Regions from separate parts of the Priestia sp. 3CA3 genome, predicted to be linked through region 2. Evidence: riboswitches for the same ligand, from Rfam matches in the RefSeq annotation. Region 2 holds a riboswitch; each other region holds the start of a gene.
The links. A riboswitch is a leader RNA that binds a small molecule or an ion and turns the genes downstream of it on or off. The one in region 2 is predicted to bind thiamine pyrophosphate.

Region 1 (7,942 bases), on a different contig from region 2:
AGAAGAAGATCATGAGCTGCTTTCATTAGTGAGACCGGGACAAAAACTTAAGCTTATCAATGTCTAAAAGGAAAAATGGATTCATCATCGAATCCATTTTTTTATTTAAGCGGAAGAAAAAAGAATTGTCAAACTAAAATGAAAGCGTTATACTGAGTTTAGTAAAACGTTAAACTAAAAATGGAGATGGTCATCTGGTTACAATTAAAGATATTGCAAAAGCAGCAGATGTTTCAATTACGACTGCCTCCCTCATTTTAAACAACAAACCGGGAGCAAGCAGAATTTCTGAAGCTACTAAACTGCGTGTAATTGCAGCTTCAAAAAAATTAGGCTATATCCCCAATATGTCTGCGCGTAACTTGCGGGGACAAGACAAATCAGCGCAGCTAACAATTGCTCTTATTTGGCCAATTGATACGCGCGTATCGTTAGTGGGACGCATTCTTACAGGTATTCAAAACTACATAGCTTCATTAAAAAGCGGCCCTACTATTAAATTATTAGTCGAAACGTTTCAAAATGAAGAAGGTATTTCCTCTGTAAAAGGTCTTCAAACATCTTCATATTTTAACGGAGCGATTATTGCGAATACAACGGCAGCTGATGAGGCTTATATTCACCGATCTAAACCTGGTGTTCCGATTGTTTTATTTAATCGTGTATCATCTATATACTCTGTTATACAATCCAAAAATTATGAAGCGGGCCAAGCGGTAGCAGATCATTTTATTCGTAATAATCATCAACATATCAGTATTTTAGTTCCAGACGTGTCTTCACAGGCTTTAGAAGCAGGAGTAAAAGGCGTAACAGATAGAATTGAACAGACTGATGTTACGTATTGTCACCATTACTGTTCATATACAGAACAAGGTGGGTATGACAGCATCAAACAACTTATTGAACAAGGAAAAGTTCCAACCGCTGTGATTTGTTTGAGTGATCATGTTGCATTAGGAGCTCTTTCTGCTCTTAATGACTACGGCATCTCTGTGCCAGCTGATTGTGAAGTGATGGGATTTGATAACCAAGAGTTCTCTAAATTTACTAACCCAAAACTTTCGACTGTCAATTTGCCGGTAGAAAAAATGGCCTATTGTGCAGGAGAGCTTTTAGTTAAAACAATTTCTGATCCATATGGGGATGTGGACCAACAGATATTTGATTTGGAAATTATTCATCGTAATACAACGAGAATCAAATAAAAAGCAATGCCATTCATGAGGTCTCTTTAAAAAGAGACCGATTTACAAAAATATAAGAGCAAGCTTTTTATTTTTTATTAGTAAAACGTTGTACTAAAACGTTTTACTAAATATAGAGTAATTCACTACTAACAAAGGGGAGAAGGAAATGAAACATTTATACGGAGTTACAACAGCAATGGTTACACCGTTTACTAAAACGGGTGAAGTAGATTTAGAGAAAGTAGTAAATTTAACAGAGTTTTTAATTTCAAAAGGAGTGCACTGCTTGTATCCGCTTGGTACAACGGGCGAGATGCTTCGTCTATCTGTCAAAGAAAGAAAGCAAGTTGCAGAAACAGTAGTGAAACAAGCGGCTAATCGTGTAACCGTATTCATACATGTAGGAGCTATGAATGAAGAAGATACAATTGAGCTTGCAAAACATGCCTATGAAATTGGCGCCGACGGTATCGGAGTAGTTACGCCTATGTTCTTTGGAGCAAACGATAACGAACTAGAAACGTATTTTATAAAAGTAGCAAACAGTGTCCCGAATGATTTTCCCGTATATTTATATAATATCCCTCAGTGTTCAAGCAATGATTTAACGGCAGAGGTAGCTCAAAAAGTGGCAGATTCATGCAAGAATGTAATTGGTATTAAATATAGCTACCCTGACTATTTACGCGTAAATGATTATTTAAATATTAACGATGGAAACTTTTCTGTTCTTCCCGGAACCGATCGTTTATTTTTAGCAGCTCTGGCTATGGGATGTGAAGGAGTTGTCTCCGGTGTATCGGGCGTTTATCCCGAGCCTTTTGTAGAGACTTATAATGCCTTTAAAGCGAATGATTTAGAAAAAGCGAGAAAGATGCAAAAAGTTGCTATTCAATATTGTGAAGCTCTTTTAAACGGAAGCAACATGTCTTATTTTAAAGAAGCATTAAAATTGAGAGGCATTGATGTTGGTGGCATGAGATCTCCTCAAATAGATTTAACAGAAGAAGAAGTCAAAGAATTAGATGATAAACTAAATAGTATTCGTCCAAAGAGCAGTGTTTAATAATTGGTTCATGTTCTGAATAAACTCATGCATTTCTAGTGAACAGGGCTGTTTAATAATAAGCAAACAGCTCATTCACTATAACGATTAAGGTTATGGAGGGATATTCTATGGCGGTTACATCTAAATTAAATGAAAGCGTTAACAAAGATTTAGGTCCTGTAAAGCAAGATGTAAAAAAGACGAATATACGCTGGTGGCTTATTATTGTATTGCTAATTGGAGCAGTTGTTAACTATTTAGACCGCTCTAATTTAAGCATCGCTAATACCACGATTGCCAAAGAGTTTGGGCTGTCTTCTACACAAATGGGTCTTTTGCTTTCAGCTTTTCTCTGGCCATATGCCTTAGCAAATCTACCAGCAGGCTGGCTGGTTGACAAATACGGGCCGAAAAAAATGTTTGCATGGGCATCAGGCCTATGGTCTGTGGCAACGGTAGCAAGTGCATTTACTAACACGTATTCTGCTCTTTATGCCATGAGAATGCTTCTTGGTGTATCGGAGTCTCCTTTTTTTACTTCAGGAATTAAAGTGACGGAAAGATGGTTTAAAAAAGAAGAGCGCGGCCTTCCTACTTCGATTATTAATACAGGGTCTCAAATTGCTAATGCGATTGCTCCGCCACTTCTAACGGTACTGCTTTTAACAATGAGTTGGAGAGGAATGTTTGTTGTTATAGGAGCAGCAGGCTTTATTGTGATGTTTGTTTGGCTAAAGATATACCGAGATCCGGATTATGTTGCCAATAAAGTGAAAGCTGTCCCTAAAGAAGAAATAAAAATCAGTCATACCTCACAAGCAAAATGGTCACAGCTGTTTAAATATAAAAGCACATGGTTTATGATTATCGGGAATTTCGGAATTATGTTTACGATATGGGTTTATTTAACTTGGCTTCCTAGCTACTTAGAAACAGAGCGCGGTTTTAGCCTAAAACAAACGGGCTGGATTGCTGCTATTCCGTTTCTAGCAGGAATCATAGGAGTGTTGCTTGGTGGTGTAATTTCAGATAGATTTATTCGAAAAGGAATTAATGCAGTAACGGCAAGAAAAATACCAATTGTAGGCGGGGCAATCTTAGCCGCAGCATCGGTAGCACCCGTTCCTTTTATTGATAATGCAGCCTTAAGTATTGTCTTATTGTCGATTGGCTACTTCGCGTCACAGCTGCCATCAGGCGTCATTTGGACTCTAGCGGCGGATATTGCACCAAAGGAACAAGTTGCTTCACTCGGCGCTATTCAGAACTTCGGTGGATTTCTAGGAGCGGCAATGGCTCCTATCGTAACAGGGTTTATATTAGATGCAACGGGAACTTTTACGGCGGTTTTCCTGTTAGGAGCAGGACTGCTTTTAATTGGTGCTATTAGTTATGGCGTATTTTTAAAGAAGCCAATAGCTAACTAGTAATGTCACAAAAACAAAGAGCACACACTGCATGAAAAAGGTGTGTGCTTTTTCTTTTACTACTAAAAAGGAAACTATTTTCATTACCATATCATGAACCTTTCTATTGAATAAAACGCTTTACTATGATAAAACTATTACAGGTAAACATATGATAATAGATTAATTTCATAGAGATACAACACCACTAGGGGTGCTTTCGAAGCTGAGAGAGACGATAAGTCTTAACCCTTATAACCTGAACTAGGTAATACTAGCGTAGGAAAGAGGTATTGTAATGGATGTTTTGTATGGGATTTCCTTACGAACTCGTTATAATAATTTTGTGTACATAAACAAAAACACTTCTTTCCTGCGAAAGAAGTGTTTTTTTATGCGTAAAGGAAGGTGTCATACATGAAAGAAACAATTGATTTGCTTGTCAAACAGGTAGAGGAGCGCAAAGGAGAGTTAATCCAGTTATTAACAACGCTTGTTTCGTATAAAACGCCAGCGCCTCCTGCACGAAATTCTCATGAAGCGCAGCTGTACGTAGCGGATTTTCTTAAAAACTGCGGTTTTTCCATTGATATGTGGGACTTATATTCTAACGACCCTATCGTAGTGGGAACGTTAAAAGGACAAAAATCGGCTGACTATCAAAGCTTGATTATTAACGGCCATATGGATGTTGCTGAGGTACAAGAAAATGAAAATTGGGAAACCAATCCGTTTGAAGCTGTTGTGAAAGACAATATGATAATTGGACGCGGAGTTGCTGATATGAAAGGCGGTTTGGCGGGAGCATTATTTGCAGTTCAGCTTTTAACAGAAACAGGAATCGAGCTGCCAGGAGACTTGATTTTTGAATCCGTTGTAGGAGAAGAAGTAGGAGAGGCAGGTACGCTGCAATGCTGTCAGAAAGGGTATACAGCTGATTTTGCGCTTGTAGTCGATACAAGTGATTTACATATTCAAGGTCAAGGCGGAGTGATCACGGGATGGATTACGATAAAAAGCAGTAAAACCTATCATGACGGTACACGCCGAAGTATGATTCATGCTGGAGGAGGGCTGTTAGCCGCAAGCGCTATTGAAAAGATGGCAAAAGTGATCGGAGGGCTACAAGAATTGGAGCGTCACTGGGCTGTTACAAAGAGCTATCCAGGATTTTTGCCAGGGACAAATACGATTAATCCAGCAGTAATCGAAGGCGGAAGACATGCTGCTTTTATTGCAGATGAATGCAGGCTGTGGATCACCGTTCACTATTATCCTAATGAATCGTACGACCAAGTATCAAAAGAAGTGGAAGAATATATTATAGCTATTGCAAAAGCAGATCCATGGTTAAAAGATAATCTGCCAACCTTTGAATGGGGAGGCACATCAATGATTGAAGACAGAGGAGAAATCTTTCCGTCATTAGAAATTGATGAAAATCATGCAGGAGTGCAGCTGCTTGCAAATACTCATGAACAAATGGAAGGGAAAAAGCCTCCAATTGATGTGTCAACTAGCGTAACAGACGGGGGATGGCTAGCTGATGCGGGAATTCCCGCTGCTATTTACGGTCCGGGAAATTTAGCAAATGCACATGCTGTGAACGAACAATTAGATATTAATCAGCTTGTTCAATATACAAAAGTGATAGTGCAGTTCATTTATACGTGGCTGCATACGCATAAGGAGTGATCATCATGAAATTTAGTGAACGATTATACGAAAAGCTGCAGCCTATTTGGCGTCAAAATCATAATCATCCCTTCGTACAGGGGATGGGAGATGGAACGCTTGAAAAGGAGAAGTTTCGCTTCTACATGATTCAAGATTACCTTTACCTAATTGATTATGCCAAATTATTTGCGATTGGAGCCATGAAAGCTACCGATCTTCAAACGATGGGGAAATTTGCAGCCCTTTTAGATTCTACATTAAACGAAGAAATGAGTCTGCACCGTGAGTATGCCAAGAAATTTGAAATCAGCGAAAAAGAATTAGAAAAAGCGCAGCCATCTCCTACAACGCTTGCATACACGCACTATATGCTGCACGTTGGTCAAAGTGGAACATTAGCTGAATTAGTAGCCGCTCTTTTGCCTTGTATGTGGAGCTACTGGGAAATAGGAAAAGAACTTAGTGAAAAGCCTGGAGCTAACAATGAGTTTTACCGTGAGTGGATTGAAATGTACAGCTCAGAAGAATTTGGAGAACTGGCGACATGGTGTATCAATTTATTTGACTCACTTACTGAAGATAAATCAGAAGTGGAATTAGAAAAGCTTGAAGAAATTTTCTTGAATACGACGCGTTTTGAGTATATGTTCTGGGATATGGCTTATAACGAAGCGATGTGGCCAATTCATGAATAGGTCTGTGTTATCTTTTCAAAACGTCAGTTTTACGTACAAGAACGGTGATCAAGCGATTTTAAAATCATTAAACTTAGACGTGAAAGAAGGCGAGTTTGTCAGTATCGTTGGAGCGAGCGGCTCTGGGAAAAGTACGTTGTTTCGTCTCATTACAGGTCTTGAACAGCAGAGTGAAGGCGATATCGTGATTAACGGAAAGTCTTATGAAAAGCGACTAGGAAAAGTAGGCTATATGCCGCAGCAAGATTTGCTGCTTCCGTGGCGTACGATTCTAGACAATGCAGCACTGCCTCTTGAGCTTCACAATGTATCAAAAGCAAGTGCTCATAAGCAAGTGTCTCAGCTGCTTGAAGAGTTTGGCCTAAAAGGGTATGAAAACCGTTTTCCAAGTGATTTATCCGGAGGGATGAAGCAGCGCGTTTCTTTTCTTCGGACGGTATTAAGCGGTTCTAACGTGCTGCTTTTAGATGAGCCTTTTAGTGCACTTGATGCAATCACACGTTTATCGATGCAGGAATGGCTGCTTGACCAATGGCAAAAGCGTAAGCATAGCATCTTATTTATCACTCATGACGTCAATGAAGCGCTTTTTTTATCAGATCGCATTTTTATCTTTTCAGACAAGCCAGTAAGTTGTCTTGAAGAAATTCAAGTGCCGCTTAGCAGACCTCGAACGCAAAAAGATCTGAATCAACAGCGAGTGCTTGATGTGAAAGATTATTTAATTGAACAGCTAAGATCGAAGGTGAACACATGAAAAAGTACGGGGCTTCAGTGATTTTAGTAGTCATTTTGCTGGCTGCTTGGGAAATTGGAGCACGCATTGTAAACTATCCGTTTATTTTACCAACGCCCAGCGGTATTTTAACGAAGCTTTGGGAGCTGCGAATGGATTTATTGTTTAAGCATTTACCAGCTACGTTATCTATTGTCGTAATTGGGCTTGTAATATCCGTTGTGCTAGGGGTTCTGCTGGCTGTGTGGATGAATTGGAGTCCGCTTATTGAGCGTGCTTTTTATCCGCTTATTATTGCGTCACAAATGATTCCGACCATTGCCATTGCTCCTGTATTTGTGCTGTGGTTTGGCTACTCCATTTGGAGCAAAGTGATTGTGACCGTATTAATTACGTTTTTTCCCATTACCGTTAGCACATTTGACGGGCTTCGTTCTACAAACAAAGAGTTAAAAGAACTCATGTTAACGATGGGAGCAACAAAAAAAGATATTTTCTTTAAGTTGAACATTCCTTCTGCACTGCCTCATTTTTATTCGGGACTCAAAGTAGCGGTTACCTTTAGTATAATAGGTGCTGCCATTGGGGAATGGTTGGGTGCGCAAGCAGGCTTAGGATATTTCAGTCGTCGCATGATGACACAGTTTGATGCAGCTGGTGTATTTGCACCAATTGTGATTTTATCCGCGCTCGGTATTTTATTTTTTATTATTGTAGTAGGTTTCGAAAAACGTTCATTAAAGTGGAGGAAAACAGAATGAAAAAATGGTTTGCGATTAGCTTAAGCCTGCTGCTTGTTTTGATGCTCGCTGCTTGCGGTCAGGACAAGGAAAATAAAGCTGGTGACAGTAAAAAATTAAAAGACGTTACAATTATGCTTGATTGGTATCCAAATGCAGTGCACAGCTTCATTTACGCTGCACAAGAAAAAGGATATTTCAAAAAAGAAGGGCTGAATGTAAAAGTACAATTTCCTGCTAATCCAACAGACTCGCTTAATTTAGCAGCTGCAGGGAAAGTCACGCTCGGCCTTTACTATCAGCCTGATGTAGCAATGGCACGAGCAAATGAAGATGTGCCGGTAAAGTCGGTAGGAGCGATTGTAAGATCTCCGCTAAACCGGGTTGTGGCATTGAAAGATAGCGGTATTAAGCGTCCTAAAGATTTAGAAGGAAAAGTAGTAGGATACA
Region 2 (7,942 bases):
ACCAGCTGTTGCAACAACAAAATTCCCAGCGTGTTCAGCTAGATAGTGAACGATACTCTCTGCATTTTGCTTCCGAGCCGTTTCTCCTGTGATGATCACAGCACCCGCCTCCACTTGATCTAAGGAGATCCCTGCTTTTTTGTACTCTTTTTCTAGTAATAGCGTTAACCTTCGAACATCGATTTCAACCTCGTTTACCATAGGTGTTGTATAGATGGAACTTGCATACGTTACGCGACGATCAATAATTTGACAGCCTGGCAGCGTAAACTGATTTTGTTGATTTGCTATTAACAGTTTGCTTACAATCAGTTTTGTTGTGCTTGTTCCAATATCTAAACCTATGCTCGTGATCCATTTCTGTAGCATACGATCAATCCTTTATCTCGTTTGAATATGTTGACTATCATAAAACAGTTTTTTGAATATTTCACTAACTATGTTATCAAACCTGACACACTTTTGTGTAAACAAAGGTGACAAATAAGAAAAAAGACTAAATCTTGGCAGATTTAGTCTTTTTTCTTATGATGAGTGTGATTTAGTTACAATCATTCTTGATGCCGATGGAATTAACAATGAAAGAATGACTAAGCAGGCTATTAGTGACCCTACCATTGAAATACCGTTCATTGAAAAAGAATACCACAGAGCGGACATACCCTTTGGTGCGTACGATCCCCAGAAAATAATACCAGCAATAAAGTGCCAGAAATAACGTGCGAAGCTGCCGATAATAAGGGATAAAACAATTAAAACAAAAGCTTTTGATCTGTTATTGGTAGCTAAATTTGTTTTAATAGATTGTGAAAAAATACCTCCAAAACCTATAAAAGCAAAAGCTACAATATATTCAATAAATGTTTGTAGCGCTGTTAAAATATAAGCTGTTCCTGTGGCTAACTGCAAAAGCCCCCATAATAGACCAGATAGAGCCCCGCCTTTTACTCCCCAGCGAAAGCACATAATAAAAATGGGCACCATGGAGAACGAAATGCTCACAGCCGTCGCAATTTTAATTGAAGGCAAAAGGTCAAGTAGAAGTGCCAATGCTGCAAAAATAGCTATTTCAATTTTAGCCTGTAAAGGTAATGCTTTATTCACGTTTCTCACTCCTGTTTTTGAATCATTCATATCAAACGGTTTACACAGGAGTAAGCAAATATATGCTACTATTCCCACATTCCTACGCTAGCGTTAACTAACAGGTTCGAAGGGTCTGAACATTTCGTTCACTCTCAGCACGGCGGCTCCCCCTGTGGTACGTTTGGATATTTATGTAGTATAAAGACAATGTTTATTATACCATACGTAACAAAATAGATTCGAGAGATTTCAAAGATGTTTCTATTTTCTGAATCTATTTTTTATAATGACAATCGTTTTAGTATTTGTTATACTTCTTTTATGTCAATTGAATATAAAAAACCCTCATCCTAATCGATGAGGTAGAGGTCGCAGTTTTTAATAGTAAAGTAACGGAAATGCAGAGAACATTGAGGATGTTGCTTGAAAGGAAAAATTGCCGAAGTTTAAATCACTTCTCGGTTGATTTAAGCTGGGGCTGTCTCCGAACAGGAACAGAACTGTCACATCATGCGAGTGATGTGAAGAGCTATCTTCACGGAAGGTTGACGCGGTTTTCAGATTTAAAAGCGCGCACATATACTGCGGGCTTTTTTTATGTTATCCCGTCTCTTTCCGTACATTCGAAAGGAGTATTTATCTATGCAAGAGCAGCAAGAATTAAAACGTGGGTTGAAATCTCGCCACTTAACGATGATTTCATTAGGAGGAGCCATCGGAACCGGCTTATTCCTAGCAAGTGGTGGAGCAATTCACACAGCAGGACCTGGGGGAGCGCTTTTAGCTTACGCTATTATTGGCGTAATGGTTTACTTTTTGATGACCAGCCTAGCAGAGCTAGCAGCTTATATGCCTGAAGCTGGTTCATTTAGTACGTATGCGTCTCGTTTTGTAGATCCATCCTTTGGTTTCGCTCTCGGCTGGAACTACTGGTATAACTGGGCTATTACGATTGCAGCTGAATTATCTGCTGGAGCCCTTATTATGAAATTTTGGTTCCCGAACTCTTCTTCTATTTTATGGAGTGCCCTGTTTTTATTAATTATGTTTGGGCTTAACTACCTTTCTGTAAAAGGATTTGGTGAATCTGAATTTTGGTTTTCTTTAATTAAAGTAGTAACGGTTATTATCTTTTTAGTTATTGGTATTATGATGATTTTTGGTATCTTTAACAATGAAGCACCAGGTTTTAAAAACTTCACGCTTGGTGATGGACCGATTCACGGTGGATTCTTCACTGTACTAGGTATCTTTATGGCAGCTGGTTTTTCATTCCAAGGAACAGAGTTGCTTGGAGTCGCAGCTGGAGAAAGTGAAGATCCGGAAAAAACGGTTCCTCGCGCAGTTAAACAAGTCTTCTGGCGCATCTTGTTATTTTATATTTTAGCTATTTTTGTTATTGGAATGCTTATTCCATACACAGCGAATTCATTAGCAAGTGATGACGTGCGAGTAAGTCCGTTTACTTTGATATTCGAACGAGCAGGTCTGGCGTTTGCAGCATCAGCGATTAATGCCGTTATTTTAACAGCTGTTTTATCTGCTGGTAACTCAGGCATGTATGCTTCTACGCGTATGCTGTGGAACTTAGCGAAAGATGGAAAAGCACCAAGGTTCTTAGCAAAAGTGAATAAACGAGGCGTTCCAGTTAATGCCTTAATCGCAACGGCACTTGTCGGTACACTTGCATTTGGTGCTTCATTTTTTGGAGACGGTGCGGTATATACGTGGTTACTTAACGCTTCTGGTATGTCTGGTTTTATTGCTTGGTTAGGAATTGCGATCAGCCACTATCGTTTTAGAAGAGCATTTGTTGCTCAAGGTCATGATTTGAGTGAACTTCCATATCATGCAAAACTTTTCCCATTTGGCCCTATCTTTGCCTTTATTTTATGTGCCGTTGTTATTTTAGGCCAAAACTATTCGGCGTTTATGGGTGACTCGATTGACTGGTACGGTGTACTTGTTTCTTATATCGGACTTCCTTTATTCTTAATTGTGTGGTTAGGATACAAATGGACGAAAAAATCGAAGCTTATCCCGTTAAAAGAATGTCAAGTAACAGTGAAAAAATACGAATAAAAAAAGCTCTCTATTCTTTTGAATAGAGAGCTTTTTTTATATGAGCTGATCGGCAAAATGAAGAGATATATAAGCGGGTTGGTTTTTCATAACAAGCATATAACCTTTGAGGGGACGGTTATAGTAATCAGCAGCTTCGATATAATAAATACGCTGAATTAACCTGCTTAAATGAGTTGCAAAAGATGGAAGTTGGTGATTAGGAATGGTTTGGATGTAGTCTATGATTTCTTGTTTAGTTTGAAGGCCTGAACGGGTACATTCTAACAGATGAAAAAGCGGATCTGCTGCTATAGTAGATAGTTCAGAATTGTGTTTGATTCTATTCAGCTGGATATGCAGTTCTTTTTGGGACCATCTTTTCGGCACAGCTCTTAGATGTTGATATTGAAAATGTGTACTCATGATAGCTAACACCTTTCGTATTAAAATAATAAAACAACTTATTATTTTAATAACCTTTACACATGAAACTAAAACGTTACAATGTGTAAAGGTGTCATACATCTTATAAAATAAGCTGATAAAAAAGTACATCTTGCCACTGATCAAATTTCCAGCCCACTTCTTTAAACTCTCCGCAAAATGTAAAATTAAATTGCTCATGCATTTTGATACTGATATCATTCCCTTTTGTAATTCCTGAAATGACAACGTGATGGTCGAGCTCTTTAGCTAATTCCAAAATGCGCTTCATAAGCTGTTTCCCAATACCATGCCCTTGTTGATTTTTATCAATATAAATCGATAGCTCTACTGTTTGAATGTACGCTTCTTTATCTCGATACGAGGAAAGCGAAGCATAGCCCGCTACTACTCCATCTTTTTCCGCGACAATAAGTGGAAAAAGTTCATTGCTAATATGATTATTAAACCAGCCCCTTCTTTGTTCTACTGTTACAGGCGTTAAGTCAAAAGTAGCAGCACTTGTTTGAACGGACTGATTATAAATTTCAACAAGCATAGGTAAATCTTCTTCTTTAGCATAACGAATGATCATATGTACAAACTCCTTATAGTATAGAATTATCTTTATTTTACTTCTTTTAAGAAACATAATCTACATAAAAAACCGATGTGCGTATGCACATCGGTTATTGGTTTTGGGCATATTGAAAGGTTTGAAGGACTTGAAGAGTCTCTTTTGTAGAAACGACCGTTGCAAACTCTCCGTGCAAGGAAGACAGTGCGAATGTATGTACATCTTCTGCAAGAAGTCTGGTTTTTCCATCGTAGGACATACAATCAAAACAGGCCGTTGCATCGTTCACAACATACGTCCTATACCCTAGATTTCCAGCCATGCGCGCAGTCGTAGAGACGCAGTGATTAGTAGTTAGTCCTATTAAGATAAGCGTATCATAGCCATTTGCTTTTAAATAGCTATCTAGCTCTGTTCCAATGAAACAGCTGTTCACGTGCTTGCGAATTAAGTATTCGTCTTCTTGTGGACCAAATCCTTCTTTGAACTGAAACCCCTTTGAACTTGGATGTAAAGGAGAGTCTGGATTTTCTGATGCATGCTGCACGTGAATGACAGGATAGTCTTGGCGCCTCCATGCTTGCAGTAGCGTCAGCATATTCTTTTCTGCATCTAAATTGTTTCTTTCTCCCCACTGGGGTGAATAAAACCCTTCTTGTACATCGATAAGTAGCAACACTGGCCGGGAACGTAGCATAAGCATCATCTTCTTTCGTCTTTATTTTAAAATGGAAATAACGTATGTGCATCCATCAGGACCGGCTTTTGAAGAATGAACCGTTTGTTTCGGTAAATGTATCCGATCTCCGGCCTGACATAGAACCGTATCACGTTCAACTGTAAAGTAAATAGATCCTTCAAGGATATGAAGAATTTCATCAGTTGGATGCGTATGAGACGGATGTGTTTGAAAAGCAATATCGTGCTGTACTTCAACGTATCCAGTATACGCCGGAAGCAGCTCTTTAATTACTTCTTCAAACTTTCCGCCAACTCCTTTTTTAATAGAGGCTTTTTTTACGTCCATGCTGCTCACTCCTTTTTAATTTAAATGGACACTGTCCGGTAGTATGGTTATTATCATCGTGTAAAAAATATTGCTTCCACTCTCTGTTTTCCTGCTGTCCATACCAGCCTAACTCAGGGTGAGCTGATACGTCATCATATGTTTTTAACCGATCGCGGACGACTTTTTGTACATGCTTCCCTATTTTTGAATCTCCTGTCATACCTTCAAACACCCACCGCGGCTGAAATGTAATCATAAATCCTCTGCTCTTACGGCTTTTACGTAGAGAATGAGCAGGCGTATTACAGACGACAAAAATAGGTTCTCCGTGAAAACAAAATTCCCATAATGCATCTTTTGGGTCTTTCGGAATATCTTGCGGCCATTTCTTTTGATCAATTTGATGAAGAAACGTCAGCGTATCCCAGAACATCGTTTCGTACTCTTCCATTGACCGTTCTTTATGTTCAGGCTTAAAGAATAACACAAAGGATGTATAGCGACCTATGGTCTTAAATGTATCTATGTATTCTCTAAGTGCCGCCGCTGCATGTTTAATATCTTGATAGTTATAAGGAGTCGTCACAAATGAAAAACGCAGTAAATCTTTTTTAAAGCCTTCTACCCCTAATATACAGGGAAATGGATTTTCTTCTGATAATATATCGCTTTGGAAATATTGAAAAGCATCTTTCCCCCAGAACGGGACATGCGTTGACTCTAAAATCTCATTAGCTCGAAAAAGCATTTTTGATGCCATTAAAACCCTCCTTATGGAACTCAACGTTACATGTGTATTAAAAAAAAGAAAGTTTATGAGTATTTTTAACTAAATCTCGCTTCTAAATTATAAAATTCTAATCTATATATATATAAGCTACTATTGGACAAGTTAGAAAGGAGGCTGTGTTTGTGGAGTGGTTTTTGATTGCTATAAAACAAATAATTCTAGGTATTAGTCTCGCAGCACCGGTAGGTCCAATTAATATAGAGATGATTAAAAGAGGTCTGACAAAAGGATTTTGGGCTTCTTGGCTAGTTGGTTTAGGAGGAATGACAGCCGATATCTTATTTATGCTTCTCATTTTAATAGGGTTAACCCCTTTTGTTCAGATGCAGGCTGTTACGGTTGTCCTGTATGCAACGGGTTTTGTCATGCTCACATTTGTTGGCTTTCAAAGTATGAAACAAGCTGTCTCTCGTTCCTTTTCAGTAGATGTAAATAACCCTTTTGCTAAAAAAGATAAGTCGTTTTTTACAGGTTTTTTTATTGCTCTTATGAACCCTTTAAATATTGTGTTTTGGTTTGGTGTATTTGGATCAAGCTTAAGCGAAAGCCTTCAAAGTCAAACGTGGCTATCCGTCTTTTTTCATAGCTTCTTTATTATTTTTGGCATCATTCTTTGGAATTTAAATATTGCGAGCAGCATTCATTTTACAAGAAAATTTATCACGCCTAAGCTTTTTCGCCTCATTACGTTAGGTGCTGGTTTTTTACTTTTTTTATTTGGCTGCCAATTCGGTTTTAAATGTGTATCCTTACTTATCGGCTGAGCTTTTATTGATGAGTTCAATAAGGGTGTCATTTACTTTCTCACGTTCATCATAAAAAAGACCGTGTCCACTATTTTCAAATGGGATCAGTGTAGAAAATGAAATGTGGCGATTCATTACTTTTGCAAGATCAAATGGACAAATTTGATCTTTTTTTCCGTGTAATATATATGTCTCAGCGAAAATTTGACTCAAATCTTCCCGTAAGTCTTCGTCTCGTAAAGACACCGCAGTTTTAATCGTTCCATGGCCAGATGCCTCTAAACCTAAATCTTGAAACCATCCTCTAAAAGCTGCGCTGACAGGCTGATTAAAAAATTTTTTCCCAAAGTCTTCAAGCATGTTAGGACGATCTCTATACGTATTTTGAATAATTGTATTTACTTCTTCAGAAGGAAGTCCGTATGGAAAATCAGTTTTTTGAATAAAGCTTGGAGCCGCTGCCCCTAATAAAATTAACTTCTTCACGCCATATCCTAAGTGTCTACTCATATATCGAATGGCAATGGCTCCCCCCATAGAAAAGCCTACTAGCGTATAATTTTTAAGTCCTAATTTTTCTACTAACATACGAATATCATCCGCTAATTGATTGTAAGAATAGCCGGTGAAAGGCGTATCTGATTTTCCAAACCCCCGAAGATCAGGAGCAATACACCGAATACCGCAGGCCGGCAGCGTTGTAAATTGGTATTCGTACATTTTAGCGTTAACAGGCCACCCGTGAAGGAAAAGAACGGGTTCCCCTTTTCCAATATCCCGAACAAAAAGTTTAGTCTTAGGAGTTACGTGAATAAAATAGTTCATATATAACACCTCCTAGATGTTCTTATATATATATGTTTTGGACAATTTGAACATTCAAAAGTTTCTTAGAGGCTTGTGTAGGAGATGCATGATGTTTATTTGGAATGAGGAGTAGGAAAATCATTTTATATTGTTTATTTAGAACATAGTTTAATTTAAAAATATTGGGTACAAAAAAGTAGTAAAGCTTTAAAAACTTTACTACTTTTTTGTTATTTTTCTTCCAGCCACATATCAACTAAATTGCCAGCTTCGCTTTGGTCCAATACGAATGAACCGTTGCTGTATCGGTCACTAGCTCGCATTGTAGATGGATCAACCTGCTCGATTTGACCTTTAGATGATTCCACTATCATGTAATGCTCTTTAGAGATTACTTTTACTTTTGCAATTTGATGCGGATTAGATTTTAGTTCTCGGAC
Region 3 (7,942 bases), on a different contig from region 2:
ACAATTTAATTTACTTTTTGTTGAAAATACTTAGTTTATTTTCCCACAAACATCCATGGTTAAACACCATATGTTTGTCCATTTTCATTCTGCAAACAAACGCTGTATTTTTTATTATGTATGTAGCTGTTTTTTGTAAGAGCACATCCTTGTTCTATCATAACATTTTCTGTTTCCTTCGAACACCAATTACCCTTTAGTTTTTTAAAAAAATGACAAATTACACGGAATTATGTCGAATTTCATATGATTTTCTTTTTAGTATGATAAGCTATATATCGTATTTTAAGCATGTTTTATCTATTACATACGATTTTTGATAAAAAAACCGAAACTTTTATCCACAAATTGCGTTGATTAAATGAAAGGGGGAGAAAATGGCACAACAGCATAACTTTGAACACATTTATAAACAGCACATGCATGATTTGCTGCGCTATCTTCTCTCTCTTACTCGCAGGAAAGAATCAGCGGAAGATTTAATGCAGGAGACCTTTTACCGGGCACTTTTACACTTAGAAACGTATAAAGGCGAGGAAGTAAAGCCTTGGCTGTTCAAAATTGCTTATCACGCCTTTATTGACTGGTATCGAAAAGAAAAAAAACGCCCTACTGTCGAAATAGAAGAATGGCACTTTACTCCTCAGCCAAGTGCTGAAGAACAAGTGATGATTCAAAGTGAAATCGACGGCTGGCTTTCTGATGTATCTGCTTTGCCTCCGGCTAAGCAGAATATTGTACTGTTACGAGATTATCATGGCTTCACATATGAAGAGATTGCAGAAATGACTGGCTTTACTCTGTCAAAAGTGAAAATGGACTTGTATCGTGGTCGTCAACAATTGAAAAAAAGAAAGGAAGAGGACGGATGAGCTGTCAAGATATGAAGCATCAATGGGAAAAATATAAAAACGGCACTTTGACAGACAAAGAAGCAGAAACACTTGAACAACATACAGAAAATTGTGAAGCATGCTCAGCTCATTTAGAGCACTTGCTAATCGAAGATGAACCGTTATCGCCCACTCCATCAACTACTTCACTAAGTGACGATACGATGTTGGATAATAAAAAAGTTAAAAAGTCCATTTATATCGCCAAATGGAAGCAGCGCCTTTCAAATGTGACAACTGTCATTAGCTCTGTGGTTCTGCTATGGATTATCGGCAGCTTTTTATCCATTGTATATTATCATCAATCAAAAACCGAATACATAAACAGCGTCAATCAAGCGGCTATCGAATCTGCTTTTCCGAACGTTCATATACGTGAAACCACTTCTGATACACAGTCCTTTTTCCGAATGCAGTCGCAAATGGAAGCTTATAAGCAAATTGGACGTGAAGAGCAGGCCATTGGGACGTTTACATTTCATCAGCTGTTTGATAAAACGAGCGGTGTAGAAAAAGAATTTTCCGGCGGTAAATACGATCTTAACCTTTCCTTTGTCTATCCTGATCCAAAAAAACTAAAGCTACATGCAAAAGAGTATAAGGAATGGACGAATGAAACATGGAATGCATTAGAAAACCTACCTAAAGGAACGGTAAGTGAAGTGGCTATTTCTTTTGATGATACGTATTCGCTAAAAGAAGTTCAGCAAAAAATGAACGCCATCGACAGCCGTGATTTTTCTACCTCTTGGTACGCGCTTAATACAGGGAACGAACAAAAAACAAGCACAAAAGATGAGCCATTAATTGACTTAACATCAACATTTGGCTTTCCAGAGTTTTTAGACTTGCCTTACGAGCACAAAGAAAATCAAACGCACTCTACTAGCAAGTCGAACGTTTTAGGTATGATGAAACTATTAGCCGATAATGAAGAAACGGTCCAAAAAGTTCGTCAGCTAGACCATTCCGATTTGTTGCTAAAGCAGCGATATTCTTATGTAAAAAAACATGGAGTCGGTGTGTACGGCGTTGTGATTACAGGACCTACCAAAAAGCTTCTGAAATTAAAAAATGATCCGTCTATCACCTATGCGTCACTTGGAGATGTAGAGCTATGGAATTGGTTCAACCGTCCTTCATCCGGCACGTTAATGAATCAGTAACAAGCACTTGAAAGCAAGTGCTTGTTTTTATTTCTTTGTTAATTCTTCAAATCTTTCTACAGCTTCGCTTTTATCAAATGAACTAAACCATCGATAGTCTTGGTCATCTAAAATACGATAGTGCTGACTAATCATATTTTGCTGCAGACGAAAAGAACCTTCTTTTTGAATCTCTTTCCACCATACTCTTCCTCCGAGCGTTTTATCTTTTGGAGAAGATACGCCGTTATGAGCAATGATTTCTACTACTTCTAAGGGGACGTCTCCTAAAACCGATTGAAGGATTTCACTGTCACCAAACAAACCGCATACTGCAACAGTAGTCGTCCACCCTGCTTCCGTGCGCCCTTTTTCAATTTGAACCAATGTTTTTTTGGAAATACCAATGACTTCAGCCATTCTATCTTGTGAATAGTTTCTTTCTAAACGAATTAATCGTATTTTATCCGATACTGATTTAATCACTTCTTGTTTATTCATTTTTACAGCCCTTTCTTTCTATACACGCACATGTCTTTAGTGTAATATTACACCTAATTAAAGAAGAGTTTCAAGCGTTTCCCTTCATCACAAGACGGGGAAATATACTAAAATTGTTTTTGTATACTAAAACAATTAAAAGGAGTTGAGAATATGTATATCATTGTATGGGCTATGCTTGTACTATACGCCTTGCTGCTAGCTCCGGGAGCAAGCGCCGCTAATGATTTGCTGTTTAAAAATCTTATCACAGGAAATTTTCAACAGGTAGATCCGCTCGTGGTTATGGTATTCTCTTTTTTAGGACTTTTCCCAATATTGTTCCTGGTAATGATTTGTAAAAAAGATACGTACAAACTGCCTGGATGGCCATTTTCTCTTCTATCATTTGGGCTTGGAGCTTTTTCTCTTTTGTTCTATTATCATTGGAAAGGACAAAAAGTTCGAACACGTTCGCGTATTTCTTCACGTTTCATTGCCATCATTTCTTCTCGTCTATGGATTGGACTATGCTTAGCGCTCACGATTGCAGGTTACGTATACGGACTATCCATAGGTTCAATAAGAGCTTATGGAGATGCTTTTATGCAGTCACAGCTTGTTAGCGTGATGACCGCTGATTTTTTTGTTTTAACGTGGCTTTCTTATTCCGTTATGACAAAAGAAAGGATAGCATCCCGACCTTACCTTCTCTTATGTTTCATTCCAGTTGCGGGCCCTTTTTTTATTTTGTTACTGCATAACCGCCAAAATATTAGAGAAGAAAAACTTTAAATAAAAGTCTTGCGTTCCATTCATTATTCCGTTATAATCATTTCTTGTACGATGAAAGTTGATTAATTAGAAAACATTTATATATCGGCATTTTATTTACATTTGTTATACATACCTGCGCTGTGCGTATACTCATGTTGTCTTAAACCTTTGAGTGTTAAAAGGGAGCTCAAAATTTAGCTGCAGATAGCACGCCCTTCTTGGGACGCTAAACCCGGCTATGAGGGCACCCACCTAGTAGATCTGGGTATTTAAGACACTTAGGGTTACGGCAGTGCGGGCTTATTTTTTAGTTAGCTGTAGCTAGCTTTTTTATTTTTTAATTTATTAGTTTACATAATTATTTTATTGTTAACTTATATTTTTTTTAGACATGTATGTTTTATTTATCTTCGATTGAGGAACATAAAAAGTAATAAAGGAGATGGATAAAATGAATGAACAAAAAATTGCTAAAAAAGTAAATGAAGTATTAGAAGGAAATCGTGTAGGAACATTAGCCACAGTTGTAAACAACAAACCCCACTCTCGCTATATGACATTTTTCAGCGATGAAGATGGTATCGCTCTTTACACACCAACAAATATCAATACACATAAGGCAGAAGAAATCGAAGCCAATCCGAACGTGCACGTACTATTGGGCTACAGTGGCGAAGGATATGGCGATCAATACTTAGAATTATCTGGGACAGCTGTTCTTCGTACCGGTGATCAACTAAAAGGACGTATATGGAACGATCACATGAAAGAATGGTTTGACGGTCCAAATGACCCTGAGTATGTTGTTCTTGAAATTACGCCAAACGAAATTCGCTTTATGAATGAAGGCGAAGAAACTCCCCAAACTGTTCAGCTATAATAAAAAAAGCGCACACTGTGCGCTTTTTTTATTTTCCTACCGCTTCTTTCAATTGAGCTGCTTTTTCTTTTGGAGACGCTGCTAAGCTAATCGCGGTAATAATAGAAACGCCATCTGCACCTGCTTCTACTACTTGTTTGGCATTTTCAGGCGTGATGCCACCGATTCCTACAATTGGAAAGTCAATATTCTGGTTTCGCACTTCTTCAATTAATTTTGTACCTTGCACTGCTTTTGCGTCTTTTTTTGTAGAAGTAGGAAAAACGGGTCCCATTCCTACATAATCCGCCCCGTCTTTTATCGCTTGCTGCAGCTCTTGTACATTATGAACAGAGACGCCCACAATTCCTTTTCCTATTTTTTCTCGAACAATATGAGCTTTTTCATCTTCTTGTCCAATATGAACGCCATCTGCTTGTAAGCGGATCGCTAAGTCAAGATCATCATTCACAACAAAAGGAACGCTGTGCTGCTGACAAATTTGCTGAAGTTCTTTCGCCAGCTGATATTTCGCTTCTCCTTTTAGGGCACCCTCGCCTTTTTCACGAAATTGAAACACGGTAACGCCGCCTTCAATTGCTTCTTTCAACACTTCTTTCGGATCTTTTGTACAGTTATTGCTGCCCATTATAAAATAAACTTTCAGCAGCTTTTTGATTTCTTCGTTTGTCATTTTCCGGCTCCTTTTAACGTTGATGTACTCTTGCATATGATTCAATATCCTGCCCAGATAAAAGATGAAGCTGGTTTAAGAGCTCAATTTGAAAGCTTCCCGGCCCTTCTTCACCTTTTTTCGCTGCGGCGATTTCACCTGCCACTCCGTAAAAACTTAAAGCAGCAACGCTTGCCTCGACATATTCTTTTTCTACAGCAGCGAAAGCTCCTATAATTGATGTCAACAGACATCCAGTCCCCGTCACTTTCGTAAATAACGGGTGACCGTTGTCTACTGTATACGTTGTGTTTCCATCGGTGATCACATCTTGTTTACCCGTAATAACAATCACTGTATCTAATTTGTTCGCCGCTTTCTCAGCAAGTTCAATGACGTCTCCTTGCCCTTCTAATGAATCAACGCCTTTAATGAGCCATGACTCGCCTACTACATTCGCAACTTCAGCAGCGTTACCACGAATAACTGCAATATTTAATTCTTCTACAAGCTGACGTGCTACTTCTGTACGAAACGGTGTCGCTCCGGCTCCTACAGGATCGAAAATAACCGGCACGCCGTTTTCATTTGCTGATTTTCCTGCTATTCTCATTGCTTCTACTTCTTGAGCCGTCAGTGTACCCATATTTAAGACAAGCGCTCCGGCGATTCGAGCCATATCAGCCACTTCTTCCTTCGCATAAGCCATAACAGGTGACGCTCCTAGGGCAAGCAGTCCATTTGCTGTAAAATTGGTTACCACAACATTCGTAATATTATGAATAAGCGGACTTAAGTCTCTTACTTTTTCTAATTGAGCTGAAATTTTACTAATATCCATGTTCTCTCACTCTTTTCATTTAGTTTTAACACTGCAAAAAAAGACAAAAAAGCACCTTGCATGCGCAAAGTGCTTTGGTATGTACTCACATTCCCTGCGCTGGCATTATCCAACAGGTTCAAATGGTCAACAGGCGCCCCTGTACTCTCAGCCTGCCCCGCGCAAGCTCCCATACTATTCTTGTTACGTTTAAAGTTTACTATTAACCCTTTTTATTTGCAACCATTTCACTGTTTTGCCGATAAAATAAAGCTTCGCTATAGGCTGAGTGGTGTTGTAAATCTTACAGCTTTACTAAAAGCATCATTAAAAGACCTCCAGTAAGCTACTGGAGGTCTTCTATCCCCTAAAAATTCTATCATTTTTCCTTCTCGTTATTTCTCTTGAATCGCTTGATTTCTCACAGCTGTTTTTCGATCCTTCCCTGCTCTTAAAGATAAAAGAAAACAAAGCAGCAGTACAAGTGCAGCTGATACGTACGGATAATTAATGTTTATATCAAAGAGAAAGCCTGCGACAACGGGTCCAATAATATTCCCAAGACTTGTATAAGCAGAATTTAGTCCGGCTACATACCCTTGGTCGTCTTGTGCCATCATCGACATTTGCGTGCTGATTGCCGGACGTAAAATATCTGTTGCTAAAAAGACGATAAATGTTACAACAATAATAAGCCAGTACGTGTGCACAAATAGCGTAAGTAAAATAAAAAGTCCCGTCATCATCAAGCAAAACGAAATCACTCTTTTTTCACCGAACTTATTTAAAATCCAGCCAAAAATCGTAACCTGCACAACAGCCCCTGCAATAGAGCCAAACGTAATAACAAACGCAATATCTTTTGGCGTAAAGCTAAATTTATGATCAACAAATAGTGAAAAGATCGTTTCATAATTGGATAATCCAAACGATGTCACAAAAACGATAATTAAACTTAAAAAATAAGGTTCTTTGTAGGAATTCATAAGCTGCAGCAGCAGCCGATCTTCTTTTGGATTCTCATTGTTTGAAACAGCATGACCTTGTACAGGACGAGACTCCGGCAAAACAAAAAGCGTAATCACTGCAGCCAAGCCTCCTGCTACTGCGGCCATGTAAAATGGCACGCGCATGCCGTATTCAGCTAAAAAGCCTCCAATACCGGGCCCGATAATAAATCCTGTTGTAATCGCTGCCGTCACATAGCCCATTCCTTTAGCGCGTTCTTTAGCAGACGTCACGTCCGCTGTATAGGCCATAACAGCAGGCATAATAAGCGCGGCTCCGACCCCACCTAGCATTCTGGATACAAATAATAAAAGAGGTGTACTCACTGAACCAAAGAACCATTCAGACAGGGCAAAAACAATCATTCCCGCTACAATAATTTTCTTTCTCCCTAACGAATCGGATAATCGCCCCGCTAAAGGCGAAAACAGAAATTGAGTTAGTGAAAACACGGCTACTAAAAGCCCCATCACGCTGCCGTTGATATGAAGCTCCGTCATATAGGTTGGCATAATTGGAATAACGAGACCGATTCCCGTAAAGATAATAAAAATATTTAGCATGAGCAGCAAAATCGCCGCCCGATTTCTTAACAATAATGACATATAAACCTCCTGATTACAAAAATACTGAACGTTCGGTCTATAAAAATACAAAATAATGAGGGATTACTCATTGCCGCAATAAGCATCCCCGCTTATTTAAGAAGACCTTGCTATAATTCCGTTTAAAAATACATCGATTGCTGAATGGTAAAGCTGCAGGGCATTTTCCGTACTCGTTTTTCGAGACATGCGGCTCATTCCAACAAACAACCCTTCTAAAATTACTGCAAGTTGCTCTGCATTTTTATGAGAAAACTCGCCTTCATCGATGCCCTGTTGCAAAAGTTCCCGGTTAAACTCCACGTGTCGTTTCACCATCTCATCAATTCGCTCTTCGATGTCGCTGCCCTTCTCCTCGTTGTTAAAAAACTCATCCGCAGCTTTCGTAAGAGGATGATTCAAATCATCTAAAATGATTTGCTCCGCTATTCCAAAAAGCTTATCTCTTGTTGTTTTGTAAAGAGACTCTCTTTCTTTCCAGTTTCGTTCCCACTCAAGATCCCATTCGTCTATTAAATAAAGAAAAAGCCCTTCTTTACTTTTAAAGTGATAATAAATATTCCCTTTACTGCTTCCCGTAGCTTCTACAATTTCCTCAATAGATGTAGCTTTATAGCCTTTTTGAGAAAACAATGCTTTAGCGGCATCTGCCACTTTTCTTTTGGTTTGTTCACTTTGAAGC

Region 1: linked by a shared signal. The riboswitch ahead of AC1VNJ_RS10440 (acetylornithine deacetylase) and the one ahead of thiT (energy-coupled thiamine transporter ThiT) in region 2 are both predicted to bind thiamine pyrophosphate.
Region 3: linked by a shared signal. The riboswitch ahead of thiM (hydroxyethylthiazole kinase) and the one ahead of thiT (energy-coupled thiamine transporter ThiT) in region 2 are both predicted to bind thiamine pyrophosphate.

Annotation. Positions count from the first base shown of each region.
Region 1 is NZ_JBXENJ010000003.1:204,491-212,432, reverse strand. Features, by position in the region: gene AC1VNJ_RS10465 (MupG family TIM beta-alpha barrel fold protein) at 1-67, shown strand, start outside; partial or broken gene AC1VNJ_RS10460 (LacI family DNA-binding transcriptional regulator) at 195-335, shown strand; gene AC1VNJ_RS10455 (LacI family DNA-binding transcriptional regulator) at 348-1,208, shown strand; gene AC1VNJ_RS10450 (dihydrodipicolinate synthase family protein) at 1,357-2,256, shown strand; gene AC1VNJ_RS10445 (MFS transporter) at 2,367-3,665, shown strand; TPP riboswitch at 3,845-3,947, shown strand; gene AC1VNJ_RS10440 (acetylornithine deacetylase) at 4,062-5,339, shown strand; gene tenA (thiaminase II) at 5,345-6,016, shown strand; gene AC1VNJ_RS10430 (ABC transporter ATP-binding protein) at 6,009-6,773, shown strand; gene AC1VNJ_RS10425 (ABC transporter permease) at 6,770-7,513, shown strand; gene AC1VNJ_RS10420 (ABC transporter substrate-binding protein) at 7,510-7,942, shown strand, end outside.
Region 2 is NZ_JBXENJ010000004.1:182,876-190,817, reverse strand. Features, by position in the region: gene AC1VNJ_RS12835 (ethanolamine ammonia-lyase reactivating factor EutA) at 1-369, opposite strand, end outside; gene thiT (energy-coupled thiamine transporter ThiT) at 526-1,134, opposite strand; TPP riboswitch at 1,167-1,267, opposite strand; lysine riboswitch at 1,442-1,626, shown strand; gene AC1VNJ_RS12825 (amino acid permease) at 1,729-3,168, shown strand; gene AC1VNJ_RS12820 (hypothetical protein) at 3,205-3,573, opposite strand; gene AC1VNJ_RS12815 (GNAT family N-acetyltransferase) at 3,677-4,168, opposite strand; gene AC1VNJ_RS12810 (cysteine hydrolase family protein) at 4,263-4,847, opposite strand; gene AC1VNJ_RS12805 (cupin domain-containing protein) at 4,869-5,177, opposite strand; gene AC1VNJ_RS12800 (YqcI/YcgG family protein) at 5,152-5,919, opposite strand; gene AC1VNJ_RS12795 (LysE family transporter) at 6,072-6,713, shown strand; gene AC1VNJ_RS12790 (alpha/beta fold hydrolase) at 6,699-7,520, opposite strand; gene parC (DNA topoisomerase IV subunit A) at 7,733-7,942, opposite strand, start outside.
Region 3 is NZ_JBXENJ010000006.1:71,858-79,799, forward strand. Features, by position in the region: gene AC1VNJ_RS16775 (RNA polymerase sigma factor) at 378-872, shown strand; gene AC1VNJ_RS16780 (anti-sigma factor) at 869-2,059, shown strand; gene AC1VNJ_RS16785 (helix-turn-helix transcriptional regulator) at 2,087-2,539, opposite strand; gene AC1VNJ_RS16790 (hypothetical protein) at 2,693-3,313, shown strand; RNA gene ssrS (6S RNA) at 3,423-3,600, shown strand; gene AC1VNJ_RS16800 (pyridoxamine 5'-phosphate oxidase family protein) at 3,747-4,175, shown strand; gene thiE (thiamine phosphate synthase) at 4,204-4,848, opposite strand; gene thiM (hydroxyethylthiazole kinase) at 4,862-5,668, opposite strand; TPP riboswitch at 5,743-5,851, opposite strand; gene AC1VNJ_RS16815 (MFS transporter) at 6,043-7,260, opposite strand; gene AC1VNJ_RS16820 (TetR/AcrR family transcriptional regulator) at 7,357-7,942, opposite strand, start outside.